One region of the Shinella agrisoli genome, then DNA from elsewhere that is predicted to be linked to it. Evidence: riboswitches for the same ligand, from Rfam matches in the RefSeq annotation. Region 1 holds a riboswitch; each other region holds the start of a gene.
What was found. A riboswitch is a leader RNA that binds a small molecule or an ion and turns the genes downstream of it on or off. The one in region 1 is predicted to bind cobalamin.
Positions count from the first base shown of each region.

Region 2: another riboswitch for cobalamin. It lies ahead of ACIIOY_RS01150 (TonB-dependent receptor plug domain-containing protein); the one in region 1 lies ahead of ACIIOY_RS05100 (aromatic ring-hydroxylating oxygenase subunit alpha).
Region 3: another riboswitch for cobalamin. It lies ahead of nrdH (glutaredoxin-like protein NrdH); the one in region 1 lies ahead of ACIIOY_RS05100 (aromatic ring-hydroxylating oxygenase subunit alpha).
Region 4: another riboswitch for cobalamin. It lies ahead of ACIIOY_RS23980 (hypothetical protein); the one in region 1 lies ahead of ACIIOY_RS05100 (aromatic ring-hydroxylating oxygenase subunit alpha).

Region 1 covers NZ_JBJIEP010000004.1:213,716-217,492, reverse strand. Annotated here, with positions in the region: gene ACIIOY_RS05110 (L-threonylcarbamoyladenylate synthase) at 1-148, opposite strand, end outside; gene ACIIOY_RS05105 (DUF6656 family protein) at 303-908, opposite strand; cobalamin riboswitch at 1,206-1,457, shown strand; gene ACIIOY_RS05100 (aromatic ring-hydroxylating oxygenase subunit alpha) at 1,565-2,809, shown strand; gene ACIIOY_RS05095 (FAD-binding oxidoreductase) at 2,811-3,777, shown strand, end outside.
Region 2 covers NZ_JBJIEP010000001.1:246,804-250,580, reverse strand. Annotated here, with positions in the region: gene ACIIOY_RS01155 (ABC transporter substrate-binding protein) at 1-93, opposite strand, end outside; gene ACIIOY_RS01150 (TonB-dependent receptor plug domain-containing protein) at 93-2,000, opposite strand; cobalamin riboswitch at 2,160-2,363, opposite strand; gene ACIIOY_RS01145 (ArsR/SmtB family transcription factor) at 2,505-2,828, shown strand; gene ACIIOY_RS01140 (SRPBCC family protein) at 2,825-3,271, shown strand; gene ACIIOY_RS01135 (DoxX family protein) at 3,286-3,651, shown strand; gene ACIIOY_RS01130 (DUF1801 domain-containing protein) at 3,696-3,777, shown strand, end outside.
Region 3 covers NZ_JBJIEP010000017.1:88,122-91,898, reverse strand. Annotated here, with positions in the region: gene nrdE (class 1b ribonucleoside-diphosphate reductase subunit alpha) at 1-1,176, opposite strand, end outside; gene nrdI (class Ib ribonucleoside-diphosphate reductase assembly flavoprotein NrdI) at 1,173-1,571, opposite strand; gene nrdH (glutaredoxin-like protein NrdH) at 1,581-1,802, opposite strand; cobalamin riboswitch at 2,054-2,271, opposite strand; gene ACIIOY_RS18295 (hypothetical protein) at 2,511-2,654, opposite strand; gene metE (5-methyltetrahydropteroyltriglutamate--homocysteine S-methyltransferase) at 2,651-3,777, opposite strand, start outside.
Region 4 covers NZ_JBJIEP010000031.1:28,610-32,386, forward strand. Annotated here, with positions in the region: gene ACIIOY_RS23970 (glycoside hydrolase family 94 protein) at 1-1,483, opposite strand, end outside; gene ACIIOY_RS23975 (hypothetical protein) at 1,482-1,688, shown strand; cobalamin riboswitch at 1,891-2,111, shown strand; gene ACIIOY_RS23980 (hypothetical protein) at 2,210-2,425, shown strand; gene metH (methionine synthase) at 2,508-3,777, shown strand, end outside.

The sequences.
Region 1 (3,777 bases):
GGGTGATCGCCAGCGGATTGGTGGCATCGGCGGCAAGGCCGTAGACCGTCTCGGTCGGGATGGCGACCGGCACGCCGCGGCCGAGGGCCTCGCAGGCGCGCGCCAGCGCCGCCTGCCCATCCGTCCGTGTGTCCACGATCTGCGCCATGCCGCTTCTTCCGTTGTCCGGCGCCTCCTTTACAGGGCTTTGACGGCAGATGCCAAGAGCGCGCGCCGCTTTGCCTGGATGCGAGCGAGCGGATCAGACCCGCCGAAAGAGCGGCCTGTTGCGGGAGGATGAAAATCCCGCGCCCATGGGCGCGTCAGAGCGCGCGGATGGCCTGGCGCAGGGCCTCGTTGCGCGTGCCGAGCATCAGCACGTTCTTCATGGCGAGCTTCGGGTCGTCCGTGCGGAAGATCACGCCGTTGCCGCGCACCTTGCGGTCGATCTGCAGCCGCCCCTCTTCCTGCGTCGGCGCGATGGCGACGGCGAAATACATGCGCCCGGGCCTCTGCGAGATGCCGGCGAAGAACTGCTCCTCGTCGCCGATCTCGGCGAGGAAGTTGGCCATGTAGAAGGCCCATTGCACGTTCTCGAATTCGGCAAAGCGGGAATTGGCCACCGTGATGTGGCAGTAGCCGAGATGCGGCGTGCGCGCGAGCGTGCGATGGAAGATCAGCTTCGGAAACCGGATGGAATGGTGGAAGCCGTTGATGCGCTCATGGGTGACGCTGCCCGCCCGCTCGAGCTTGCGGCCCGTGCGCTCGGCGACCTCCTGGTCGCTGAGGTAGCGCTTTTCGCTCGGGCTCCAGGTGAGGCTGCGGTCGATCCGCCCGGTGCGCAGGAACTCGGTGTGGACGGCGGATTTGGGCGGGTTCGCGCGCTTGTAGGCGACGGCGTCGTAGTATCGGAATTTCGTCTGCTGCACGCCTTGGCACTCCATCCTCGCGCCCGGATCGAAAAAAGCTTATGGAAACGTCGTTAAGCATTCCTTTCCGTTGCGCTCCCTATTCCCGAGGGCGTGTTTTGTGGTCGCAATATGACAAGAGGGCAATCGTTGGGATCCGCCTGCCGAAAAGGTAGGCGGCCCGCTATAAAGTCGAGCACATCGCATTGAGATGTATGATGAAATTGCTGAGGCCCGGCATAGGCCCCTTCCTGATCGACTGTCGTCAAATCATGAAGTCATGTCGTTTTCCGACATGCCGGCCGCACATTCTTGCGCTTAGATGGACACACTCGAGGTGCCGCCCCAGAGGAGGGGCGGAGAATTGGGAAGCCGGTTGAAATCCGGCGCTGCCCCCGCAACGGTGTTGGAGCAAGGTGCAGCAGGAAGCCACTGGACGGGAGGTCTGGGAAGGCGCTGCATCCGGTCCCGCAAGGCACGGCCCCGAAAAGTCGTCCGGCTTTTTGGACAAGGTCATGACCCGCAAGGACGCTCCTCAGCCCGGAAACCAGCCTGGAGGAACGATCGTGACTGGCTGCGGCGGGCGGCCGGGAAACGTGCAGTCCGTGCGGCTCGCCCGCCCGGAGGCCGTCTCCTTCCGTGCGCCTCATCCCCAACTTGGATACCGAGGATCCGGCATGGACATTCGCAGCGACGTGCTCCGCAAGCTCAAGAACCGGCGCGACGGCTACAGCCTCGAGCAGGCCTTCTACATCGACCCCGACTATTACAGGCTCGACCTCGAGACGATCTGGTACCGCGACTGGCTGTTCATCGGCCATGACTGCGAGATCCCGAAGGCCGGCAACTATTTCACCGTGCAGGTCGGCGATTATCCCGTCGTCGTCACCCGCGACCGCGCGGGCACCATCCGCGCCCTGCACAATTCCTGCCGCCACCGCGGCTCGCGCGTCTGCACGCAGCACAAGGGCACCTCGGCCAAGCTCGTCTGTCCCTACCACCAGTGGACCTACGAGCTCGACGGATCCCTGCTTTTCGCCCGCCACATGGCGGAAGACTTCGACAAGAGCCAGCATGGCCTGAAGAAGATCCATTGCGAGACCGTCGGCGGCTACATCTTCATCTGCCTTGCAGACGAGGCGCCGGACTTCTCCGCCTTCCGCGCCACCGTCGAGCCCTATCTCGCCCGCCACCGCCTCGGCGAGACGAAGGTCGCCTTCGAAAGCACGATCGTCGAGAAGGGCAACTGGAAGCTCGTCTGGGAAAACAACCGCGAATGCTACCACTGCGCGGCAAACCACCCGGAGCTCTGCCGCACCTATCCCGAAGCGCCCACCGCGACCGGCGTGCAGGGCGCAAAGAACGACCCGGTGATCGCCGCGCACTGGGAAAAATGCGAGGCCGCGGGCCTGCCGAGCGAGTTCAGGATCTCGCCGATCGGCCAGTTCCGCGCGGCGCGCATGCCGCTCATCCAGGACGCGGAGAGCTATACGATGTCGGGCGCGCGCGCCGTCGCCCGCCCGCTTTCCAGCGACATCCTGGAAAGCCATATCGGCACCCTGCTGCTCTTCCATTATCCGACGACGTGGAATCACGTGCTCGCCGACCACGCCATCACCTTCCGCGTGCTGCCGCTCGGCCCGGAGCTCACGCAGGTCACCACCAAGTGGCTCGTCAACAAGGATGCGGTGGAGGGCGTCGACTACCGCCTCGACGAGCTCACCCACGTCTGGACCGAGACCAACGACCAGGACCGCCGGATCGTCGAGGAAAACGCCTTCGGCATCCGCTCGCCCGCCTACCAGCCCGGTCCGTATTCGGTCGAGGACGAGGGCGGCGTCATGCAGTTCGTCGAATGGTACGCCAACTTCATGGTCGAGCGGCTCGACGGCGCCAAGCAGCCGCTCTCGCGAGTCGCCTGACATGACGGCCGCCAGCCACTTCCGCCACTTCGACGAGCTCCAGCCGTGGAACGACCGCCAGCATCTCCTGGAATGCGTCGCCGCCACGGTGGAAACGGCGGACGTGATGACGTTCGCCTTCCGCTCGGACGGCGACAACTGGTTCCGGTACCTGCCGGGCCAGTACGTCACGCTGGAACTGCCGGTTCGCGAGGACGAGCCGGTATTCCGCACCTACACGCTGTCCTCGACGCCGTCCCGGCCCTTCTCCGTCGCCGTGACGGTGAAGGCGCAGAAGAATTCGATCGGCACGCGCTGGATGTTCGACAACCTGCGCCCCGGCATGAAGCTCAAGGCGTTCGGCCCGCTCGGCGACTTCTCCTTCGTGCGCTATCCGGGGGAGAAGTACCTGTTCATCTCGGCCGGCTCCGGCATCACGCCGATGGTGTCGATGACGCGCTGGATGGCCGATTGCGCCCCGCAGTCGGATGTCGCCTTCGTCTCCTGCGCCCGCAAGCCGGAGGACCTCCTGTTCAAGGCGGAGCTCGAATGTCTCGCCGCGCAGATGCCGAACCTTTCGCTCGGTTTCGTCGTGGAAAGCCACAATCCGCGCGACGGCTGGCATGGCCTTCGCGGCCGCATCGACGCCGCCCGGCTCACGCTGCTCGCGCCGGATTTCCGCGACCGCACCGTCTTCTGCTGCGGCCCGGAGCCCTTCATGCGCGGCGTGAAGGACATGCTGAAGGTCTGCGGCTTCGCCATGGACCGCTACCACGAGGAAAGCTTCCAGCCGGCGGCGGCGCCCGCGCCGGAGGAGATCGCCGTCCGTGCCGGCCCCGGCGAGGCGGATGCCGACGCCGTCGCCACCGTCACCTTCACCATGGCCGGCAAGGATGCGAAATGCCCGCCCGGACAGACGATCCTGCAGACGGCGCGCGCCGCGGGCGTGCGCATCGGGGCCGCCTGCGAAGGCGGCCTGTGCGGCACCT
Region 2 (3,777 bases), on a different contig from region 1:
CGAGACGACGCGCTGCGGAAAGGCGTCGGCGCACGTCGTCCCCGGCCAGAGGAGGCCGGCAAGGACGATCGCATGCCAACGCTTCCCATGCATCAGAAGGTCGCCTTCAGTCCGGCGAAGGCCGTCAGGCCCGGCGTGTTGAAACCGTAGATTTCCTGATAGTCGCGGTCGAAGAGGTTGTCGATCCGGCCGAAGACCTCGACCGTGTCGTTGACCTTGAAGCTGCCGCCGACATTGACGACCGTATATCCTCCGAGCGTCACCCGCGGCGGAACGAAGGTGGCGAAGACGCTGTCCTGCATCTTGCCATTGAACACCGCCTCGGCAAACACCCGCGCCCGGTCCTCGTGGAAGACATAGGCCGCGCTCAGGGAGCCCGCATGGCGGGGCCGGCGGACTTCCTGGAGACGCGCGCCCCCGGCAACCGTCTGCTCCGTGGCATGCGTATAGGTATAGGAGGCCGTCGCCGTGAAGCCGTTGAAGAAATCGACCGTCGCCGAGACCTCGACGCCCCTGCGCCGGCTTTCGCCATCGCGGTTGACGGGCGTCGCCATGAAGTTCGAATCGTAGACGGTTGCGATCTCGTTCTTCAGGTTCTGGTTGAAGTAGGTGACGTCGACGACGAGCCCGCCGTCGAACAGGCTCTTTTCCACGCCGATGTCCCAGCCGAGGCTTTCCTCCGGCTTGAGGTTCGGGTTGCCGACGAAGGTGCTGGGGAAATAGCCGAACTGCTCGTAGAAGGTCGGGTTGGTGACGGCGGTGCCGATGGAGGCGTGCAGGCGCGTCCCGGCGTTCGGGATCTGCCAGGCGGCGCTCATCGTCCAGGTCACGGCGTCGTCGAAGGCGTCGTTCCAGTCCTGCCGCACGCCGCCGTTCAGATAGAACTGATCGGAGAACTCGCCGCGATATTCGCCGATCAGCGAATGGGTGTTGCGGCTGAAGGTCTCCGTGAGGTGTGACGGCGAGAAGGTCTCGCGCTGCCATTCGTAGCCGGCGGTCAGCTGGTGAACCTGGTTTTCCAGCTCGTCATAGCGGTAGGAGGCCTGGTAGGTGGCGTTGTAGCGGTTGCCGTCGTTCCAGCTGTCGCCGGTGGCCGCCGAATGGTTGAAGCGGGAGATGTCGTTGCCCGAGAAACGCGCCTTCTGCGTCAGCGCGCCATCGAGCGCCGTGTTGGTGAGGCCGAGGGAGCCGTAGAATTCGCGGCTTCTGGTGTAGTCCTCCGCATCGTAGGTCATCGCCGTGTCGTAGTCCTGCGGATCGAGATCGCTGCGGCGGTTGACGTAGCGCAACGTGCCGTCGACGGTCGTATCGGGCGAGACGTCCACCGTGAACTTGCCGTTCAGCGTGCCGTTGCGGTCGCCGTCGTCTTCCGCGCCGATGTCCGAGATGTTGAAGCCGCCCGTGCGCCTGAGGGCGCCGGACAGCGAATAGTCGAAATTCTCGCCGCCGCCGCGCGTGGAGAATGCACCCATCCAGGTCCCGTCGGTGCCGACTTCGGTCCGCGCGGTGGAGCGCACGGAATTGCGCTCGCCCCGCTTGGTGATGATGTTGATGACGCCCGACATGGCGTTCGCGCCCCAGAAGGTGCTCTGCGGTCCGCGCAGGACCTCGATGCGCTCGATGTCGTCGGCGATCAGGCTGCCGAAATCGAATTCGCCCTGGGCGTTGTCGTTGGCCTCGACGCCGTCGATCATCACCAGCACGTGGTTGCCCTCGGCGCCCCGCACGCGGACCTGCGTCAGGCCGCCATAGGAGCCCGTTCGCGACACGGCGAAGCCCGGCACCATCCGCAGGGCGTCCGCCACGTAGCGGACCTGGTTCTTCTCGATCTGCTCGCCGGTAACGACGGTGACGGCACGGCCGGACTTCCTGAGCTCCACCGGGGTCAGGCCGTCGGTGATCACGATCTCGTCGAGCTCGGTGGGCGCCTGGTCCTGCGCAAGGACGGGCTGACACAATGCGATGGCGAGCAGGGAGCCCCCTGCCAGATAGTTCCTCATCTTTCCCCCATGGCAGGACGCGCCTGCACAGCTTTCCACCGCGGGCTGAGGAGGATTCATGGGGAGCGGGCGCTTCCATCAACCGTCCGCCGATGCGGCGACATCTTCGACAATGTCACCGCTACGGACGGCCGCGCCCGGACACTCCCCGTATCCCGGCATGGGTGACCGGCACAGGCAGGTCTCCTGACTTCCGCGTCATCGCTCTCCCCGCCTTCCCGCGCCTCGGCGCAGTGGCATCATGGGGCAAGCTCGGCGGTTACAGTTGCGGGGGCAGTCACGGTTTCGGCCCCTGATGGGTAGTCCTCACCGTGTTCCCTTTTCATCCGTCATGCTGACGGAACCTGTTCCGTGATCGAAGTCTATCGGCGCTCCCGAACCCGGGTCAAGAGACGCTGCACTCTACCCACAGGCCCGTTCAGGCCGTTGGCGCGGGCGCTGCTTGACTCATCTATAGCTCTTCGGTTATGGGTTTGATCGATAACCGCAGAGCTATGGGTTTCAATGCCGGACGCGCACGACATCCTCTTCAGAACGCTCGCCGACCCGACGCGGCGGGCCATCTTCGAGCGGCTTTGCCTCGAAGGGGAGCAGACGGTCCGGGCTTTGACCGATCGGGCCGGGGTCTCGCAGCCGGCCGTATCGAAGCACCTCGGCGTGTTGAAACAGGCCGGGCTGGTCATCGACCGCCATGAAGGCCGCCAGACCCATTATCGGGCGCAGCTTGGCGCGCTGGCCCCTCTGGTCGGCTGGGCGAACGAGATGGCCGGCTTCTGGGAGAACCGGCTCGACAGCCTGGAGGACTTGCTGAAAAGGATGGACCAATGAATGCTGCCCCTGCGCAAAGGCGCTCTGTCGTCATCGAACGCGAGATCGCCCATCCGCCGGAAAAGGTCTGGCGCGCGCTCACCCAGCCGCACCTCATGGAGGAATGGCTGATGAGGAACGACTTCAGCCCGGTCGTGGGCCACCGTTTCCGCCTTCACGGCGACTGGGGCGGCGTGCTGGACTGCGAGGTCCTCGTCGTCGAGCCGAATAGGACGCTCTCCTACACCTGGAATTTCGCGCATGACGATCCGGCGTTCGATCTGCGGAGCGTCGTGACCTTCACGCTTGCGCCCACGGACGGAGGAACGCGCCTGCGCGTGGAGCAGGAAGGTTTCCGGCCGGAGCAGAAGCAGGCTTTCGGCGGCGCGAAGCAAGGCTGGCAACGGTTCCTTGAAAACCTGGAGCAGATCCTGGCGCGAATGCCCGGCATCGAGAGCAAGTAGGCTGGAAAGCGATCATGAACATTCTCCTTTGGGTTCTTCAAGTCCTCCTTGCGCTGCATACCGCCGTCGGGGCGGCATGGAAGCTTTTCAATTCCGAGCAGGCCGTACCGTCCCTGAAGGCCATTCCGCACGGAATCTGGCTGGGGATGAGCGCCGTCGAGGTGCTTTGCGCCCTCGGCCTGGTCCTTGCCGGATTCCATAGGCCGCTGGCCTTTCTGGTGCCGTTCGCGGCGATCGTCGTGGCTGCGGAAATGCTGCTCTTTTGCGGCGTGCATATCGCTTCCGGCGACAGGAGCTACGGCCCGATGGTCTATTGGCTCGTGGTTGTGGCCATATGCGCCTTCATCGCCTACGGCAGGCTTGTGCTGAAACCCTTGTGAGTGTTTGATCGACCGGAACTGACAGCTTGATGGAGGTGGATGCGATGGTGGGCAAGAAACCGTCGAAGGGCGGCAAAGCCGCGGGGCCGCGCCAGGCGACGCCGAAGCCCGGCGAGATCGTCCTTC
Region 3 (3,777 bases), on a different contig from region 1:
GATCTCCGAGCAGAGATTGCTCATGGTGATGCGGCCGGCGATCGGGTTCTCGCGGTTCACCGTGTCCTCGAACATGATGTAGGGATAGCCCGACTCGAACTGGATCTCGGCGATGACCTGGAAGAACTCGCGCGCCCTGATCTTCTTCTTGCGGATGCGGGCGTCCTCGACCATCTCGCGGTACTTCTCCGTCACCGAGATCTCGGTGAAGGGCACGCCGTAGACGCGTTCCACGTCGTGCGGGGAGAAGAGGTACATGTCCTCGTTGTTCTTCGCCAGCTCGAAGGTGATGTCCGGGATGACGACGCCGAGCGAGAGCGTCTTGATGCGGATCTTCTCGTCGGCGTTCTCCCGCTTGGTGTCGAGGAAGCGCATGATGTCCGGGTGGTGGGCGTGGAGATAGACGGCCCCCGCCCCCTGCCGCGCGCCGAGCTGGTTGGCGTAGGAGAACGAGTCCTCCAGCAGCTTCATCACCGGGATAACGCCGGAAGACTGGTTCTCGATCTGCTTGATCGGCGCGCCCATCTCGCGAAGGTTGGTGAGGCAGAGCGCGACGCCCCCGCCGCGCTTGGAAAGCTGGAGGGCCGAGTTGATCGCGCGGCCGATGCTCTCCATGTTGTCCTCGACGCGCAGCAGGAAGCAGGAGACGAGCTCGCCGCGCTGCTTCTTGCCGGCGTTGAGGAAGGTGGGGGTCGCCGGCTGGAACCGGCCGGAGATGATCTCGTCGACGAGGTCGCGGGCGAACGCCTCGTTGCCGCGCGCCAGCGTCAGCGCCACCATGCAGACGCGGTCTTCGTAACGCTCCAGGTAGCGCTTCCCGTCGAAGGTCTTCAGCGTGTAGGAGGTGTAATACTTGAAGGCGCCGAGGAAGGTCGGGAAGCGGAACTTCTTCGCATAGGCGTGATCGAAGAGATCGCGCACGAAATTGAAGGAATACTGGTCCAGCACCTCTTGCTCGTAATAGCCCTCGGTCACCAGGTAATCGAGCTTTTCCCTGAGGTTATGGAAGAAGACGGTGTTCTGGTTGACGTGCTGGAGGAAATACTGCTTGGCCGCCTGCCGGTCCTTGTCGAGCTGGATCTTTCCGTTCTCGTCGTAAAGGTTCAGCATGGCGTTGAGCGCGTGGTAGTCCAGCGCCGTGATTTCCGGCGCCTTCGCCGGCTTGTCTATCGTCATCGTGTCCAAAACCGTTCCAGTCCCTGTCTGACGTTGTCGACGTCCTCATCCGTCCCGAGCAGCTCGAAACGGTAGAGGTAGGGCACCGCGCACTTCGCCGAGATGATGTTTCCCGCGACGGCGTATCCGGTGCCGAAATTGGTGTTGCCGGCCGCGATCACGCCGCGGATGAGGCTGCGATTGTTCGGATTGTTGAGGAAGCGGATGACCGGCTTCGGCACCGCCCCCTTCTCGCCGCCCCCGCCATAGGTCGGCGAAACCAGCACGAAGGGCTGCCGGACCTCGGGCGGCTCCCCGCTCGCATCGACCGGCAGGCGCAGGGCTTCCATCCCGAGCCTCTCAACGAAGCGGCGGGTGTTCTCCGACCGGCTGGAGAAATAGACGAGCCCGGCCATCGTGCCGGCTCAGGCGAGCGCGCTGATCATGTCCGGACGGAACCCAGCCCAGTGCCGCTCGCCGGCGACGACGACCGGCACCTGCCGGTAGCCGAGGCCCTGGACGAGCGCGAAGGCATTCGCATCCTCGGAGATGTCGACGACCCGGTAGTCGATGCCCTGGCGGTCGAGCGCGCGAGTGGTCGCGGTGCACTGGACGCAGGCGGGCTTGCTGTAGACGGTGATGGACATGGCTTTCCTCGTATTTTCAATCAGGCATGAGGGATCGTTCGGACATCCGCCGACGGCCGTTCGATGGGCTGGAGATGGACATGAGCGACCGTCCACGGACGGCCGGACGCGGGGCGCCGCTTACTCGCGCGGGTAGGCTGGTAACAGGATCGACATGACTTCACCCCGAAGCGATTATGCGGGACATTCGGGGAAACGGCGGGGCGGCGTCATTCCGCAACCCGTCGCTCGCCTGCCGGACACCCCGCCCGTGGACGTTCATGCGCGAGGCAGGTCTCCTGGCTTGCGGGTCGCCGCATCCGTCCGCCTTCCCAAGGCATTTGCGCCCCAGTGGCTTTGTCGAACGAATGCTCGCCGCTTACAGTTGCGGGGGCAGCTCCGGACTTGCGCGGCCGTCATGGCCGCACCGGATTCCCGTCTTAGCCTTCGATCCTCTCGAATCGAAGGAACCTCGAACACAAGATATAGTAGACGAGGTAAAAAATGCGTCAATGGCTATGATGCGTTATCAACGGTTTCGTTGTGATGGATGGAAACGGGGCAATCCCGGCCATCGACGGCGACCATGCCGAAGCGGCCGTTTGCGGTGCATGTGCGGGCGCCGCTCATCAGGTCTTCCGACCAGAGCTCGCGTCACATGCCCCGCAACCTCGACCAGTTCGCCCATGCAGGCCGGAGCCTGGAAGCCGACGCGGTCGCAGGATGTGGTCACGAAGGGCACAGCGCAAGCCCCGCACCGCCGAAGAGCGTACCGTGATGGTTCGTATCGCCGGGAAAGGCGAGATCGCCCAGCCGGCTCGACGATGCCGGGATCGCTCCCGGCACCGCAAGGGTTTCGCCTTCAGGGCTCATCGCGATGCCGCCGCCGGCTCGGCGGAGCCGCCGGCCTTGCGCAGGCGCCATGCCGCCTCGACCATGTTGGCGAGCGCGGGCCTGACCTCCTCCCACCGGCGTGTCTTGAGGCCGCAGTCCGGATTGATCCAAAGCTGCCTGTCCTCGAGGCGCAGGCGGGCGAGCGACAAAAGGTCCGTCATCTCGTCGACCTCCGGCACGCGCGGCGAATGGATGTCGTAGACACCGGGGCCGATCTCGTTCGGGTACCTGAAGTTCCGGAAGGCATCGAGCAGTTCCATCTTCGAGCGGGATGTCTCGATGGAGATGACGTCGGCGTCCATCGCGGCGATGGCCGCGATGATGTCGTTGAACTCCGAGTAGCACATATGGGTATGGATCTGCGTCCGGTCCGCCACGCCGCCGGAGCAAAGGCGGAAGGATTCGACCGCCCAGTCGAGATAGTGCTGCCAGTCCTTGTGGCGGAGCGGCAGGCCCTCGCGCAGCGCCGCCTCGTCGATCTGGATCATCTTCGCGCCGGCCTTCTCCAGGTCCAGAACCTCGTCCCGGATCGCGAGCGCGATCTGGCGGCATATCGCCTCGCGCGGAAGATCGTCTCGGACGAAGGACCAGTTGAGGATGGTCACGGGCCCGGTCAGCATGCCCTTCACGGGCTTTTGCGTCAGGGACTGGGCATATTTCCACCATTCGACCGTCATCGGGTTGGGCCGCGAGACGTCGCCGAAGATGATGGGCGGGCGCACATAGCGCGAGCCGTAGCTCTGCACCCAGGCATGCCTGGTGAAGGCGAAACCGGCGAGCTGTTCGCCGAAGTATTGGACCATGTCGTTGCGCTCGAACTCGCCGTGCACGAGCACGTCGAGGCCGATTTCCTCCTGCCAGCGTATGACGAGGCCGGTCTGCCTCCGGAGGAAGGCCTGATAGTCCATGTAGCTCAATTCGCCCTTTGCATGGGCGGCGCGGGCCTTGCGGACCTCGCTCGTCTGCGGAAACGAACCGATCGTCGTCGTCGGGAACAGCGGCAGCCGGACCGCATCCGCCTGGAGCGTGCGGCGCTGCTCGAAGGGGCTCGCGCGCGTCTTCATCCCGTCATCGATGCCGGCGATCCGGCCCTGCACGAGCG
Region 4 (3,777 bases), on a different contig from region 1:
GGCAGGGCACGACGACGAGCGTGCGGGCGTCTTGCGGGATTCCGTCCTTGAACTCGTAGCCGACGAGGCGCGAGGGCGTGACGAAAAAGGTGACCAGCGTGTTGAAGAGGCCGGTGGCGCCTTCCGAGGCCGGCAGCGCGAACAGGACGAGCATGATCAGCCATGCGCCGTCCGGAATGTCGAGCTGGTCGAGGAAATAGTAGACCGCGATCATCGCGAGCAGCGTCAGCACGATGTTCGGGCCGGCGATCGCCAGCCAGTCGAGCTTGCGCGTCAGGCGCACGACGCGCTGGACGACGGTCGGGCGGTAGCCGATGCGCTTTTCGAGGAGCTTGCGCTTCTTGCCGACGAGGAAGGCGCCGACATTGGCCTCGTAGTCCGGGTCGTCCGCGTGCGCGGCGGCGTCTTCCTCGGTCATGGCGAGCGCCGTCTCGGTGACCTCGAGCTCGGTCTTGCCGGACCGGCGGGCGAAGCGCTCGATCGTGCTGCGGTACTTGTTGCGCGAGCCGAAATCGAGGTCGCTGTAGTCGGATCGCCGGCGCAGCGCCTCGTCGAGGCGGCTGACGCTTTCGAACCAGACCGGCCATTCCGTATCGTCTATCTGGCGCAGGCTCTTGATGAGCGAGCTCATCGTGACGTTGCCGGAGGAGAGCCGGTTGTTCTCCGCGACGATCAGTTCCTCCAGATCGGTGCCGCGGCTTTCGATCTTGCGCTCGAGCCACTGGATCACCGCGCCGGAAGCCTGCAGGCCGTCGCGCAAGCGATAGAGGAGCTGGATGACGAAGGTGTTGTCCTCGGTGAAGCTCTCCATCGAGCGCAGGTGCGCGATGGCCTTTTCCGGGTCGTTGAGGCGCACCAGCTCGTCGGCCACCTCGTTCGCCTTGAAGCGCATCTTGCGCGAGCGCTCGACGCGGCTGGAGATGCGCCGGAGGTTTTCGAGCAACACGAAGCGGACGAAGGACGGCAGCGCCCACAGTTCGCCGATCTTCAGCGCGTCGAGCTTCTGGAAGCCCTGCACGAAGGCGGTGAGGCTCTCCTCCGAGACGCTGCTGTGCGTATGGGCGACATAGAGCCAGGCGAGCGCCAGCGCACGCGGGAGCCGCTCGCCCTCGACCTCGATGGTCGGAAGCTGGCGGAAGAACCGGCGGGGGAAGTCGCGCCGGACCTCCTGGATCGCCTCTTCGACGACGTAGTAGTTATCGAGCAGCCATTCGGCGGCGGGCGTGATCTGCGCGCCCGCCTCCACGTCCTTCGCCGTCGCCTGGTAGACGCGGAAGATCTCCTTCTCGTTCTCCTTGTGCCGGGGGCGGAACTCGAAGGGCTGGAAGCCGGGCAGGGATGCCGTCCTGTCGCGTGCGAGCGCTTCGCCGCGCTCGGCCAGCTCCTCCAGCGTCAGATAGGTGGCGCGGATCGAATCGTTGTAATCGATCTGCTTGGCGTCGGCGTCGCGCGGGGGAGCTGGCGGCGTATTGTGAAGGGGCATGTTTCTGATTCTGGATCCGGCCATGTTGAACCATCCGGCGGCGGCCTTTGCGCCGGATGGTCTTTCGCGGGCAGACTTCATCTTGGTGCCGCGATCAGCCATGACACCGGACGGCGCCCTGGCAGCGCTTCACGGGTGGGCATGGCTCAGGCGACACGCTGGTTGGCATCCTGGCCGCGTGGTGCATGAAAACGGCATTTTTTAGCCGCAAGGACAGAGACTTGCAACATGTCAACGGGACTGGATGGCGCAGCATGGACCCTCATTTGCGGTTTTGGTGAATCGCCCATCCCTCCCCCGGGCGAGCCCGCGCATGATGCGGGTCGAGGCCAAATGCGCGGGGAAAGGAAAAGTTCCCGCGCCTGTGCATGACCGCCGGGGCCATTGACTTGCCCGCATGCCCAAGCCAGTCTGGCCGCCGTCAGGGTCTTCCGAGTCGCGTGCGGCCCGGAGGCTAAGAGGGAAGCCGGTGCGAGGCTCCGAACAGGAGCAGCAAGGCCGGCGCTGCCCCCGCAACTGTGAACGGCGAGCTTCTGTCGCTCGATGCCACTGGCGCGAAAGCGCCGGGAAGGCGGGACGGAAGCGATGACCCGCAAGCCAGGAGACCTGCCCTGACAGCTCGTAACGTCCATGGGCGGGGTGTCCCAAGGGTGCGCTTGCTTCGCCCGTCGGCGAAATCCAGCAGCGTGCGTCCGGCCATCCCCCAATTTTCCGATTGGGGAAGACATGTTTGCATTCACCGAAACCAAGCCTTCCGGCACCGCGGAGCCGGAAGCCGTCTTCATCTCCTGGCTGCTCTGGCAGCCGCGCGGAGCCGACCTTGCCGCCGAAGCGCTCAAGGAGGTGCAGAAGCTGGCACGGTACAAGGGCGCCGATCCGCATATCGCGCGCCTCAGGGCGCTGTTCGCCTCGCTGGCCGGCGCGGACGGGCCGGTACACTAGGCCGCAAGCCATAAAGACATATTGACATAAACATATCTTTATGTGACTTCCGTTGCAGCAAACCGCACCGGAGGGCTTCGCCATGGCCGATTCACACCTGGACACCCTGTTCGGTCCCGAACTGCCGCCGCGCGACGGCCGCGAGATCCTGGCCGCGTTGCAGGCTGCGGCCCGCGAGCGCATCCTCGTGCTCGACGGCGCCATGGGCACGGAAATCCAGACTCTGAAGCTGGTGGAGGAAGATTTCCGCGGCGACCGCTTCGGCGACTGCGCCTGCCACCAGCAGGGCAACAACGACCTCCTGACGCTGACCCAGCCGGCCGCGATCGAGGACATCCACTACCGCTATGCGCTCGCCGGCGCCGACATCCTCGAGACCAACACCTTCTCCTCCACGACGATCGCCCAGGCCGACTACGGCATGGAGGTGATGGTCTACGAGCTCAACCGCGACGGGGCGCGCCTCGCCCGCCGCGCCGGCCTCAGGGCGCAGGAGAAGGACGGCCGCCGCCGCTTCGTCGCCGGCGCGCTCGGGCCGACGAACCGTACCGCCTCGATCTCCCCCGACGTCAACAATCCCGGCTACCGCGCCGTCACCTTCGACGACCTGAGGATCGCCTATGCCGACCAGGTGCGCGGCCTCATCGACGGCGGGGCCGACATCATCCTGATCGAGACGATCTTCGACACGCTGAACGCCAAGGCGGCGATCTTCGCGACGCGCGCGGTGTTCGAGGAGAAGGGCATCCACCTGCCCGTCATGATCTCCGGCACGATCACCGACCTTTCCGGCCGCACGCTCTCCGGCCAGACGCCGGAAGCCTTCTGGAACTCGGTTCGCCACGCGGAACCCTTCTCCATCGGCCTCAACTGCGCCCTCGGCGCCAACGCCATGCGCGCGCATCTGGCCGAGATCGCCAATGTGGCCGACACGTTCGTCTGCGCCTATCCGAACGCCGGCCTGCCGAACGCCTTCGGCAAGTACGACGAGAGCCCCGAGGAGATGGCCGCCCAGATCGAGGGCTTCATGCGCGACGGCCTCGTCAACATCGTCGGCGGTTGCTGCGGCTCGACGCCGGACCATATCCGCGCGATCGCCGAGGCGGCGGCGCGCCACAAGCCGCGCGAAATCCCCGACATCCCGCGCCACATGCGCCTGTCCGGCCTCGAACCCTTCACGCTGACGGACGACATCCCCTTCGTCAACGTGGGCGAGCGCACCAACGTCACGGGCTCGGCGAAATTCCGCAAGCTGATCACCGCCGGCGACTATGCCGCGGCGCTGGACGTGGCGCGCGACCAGGTGGCGAACGGCGCGCAGGTCATCGACATCAACATGGACGAGGGCCTGA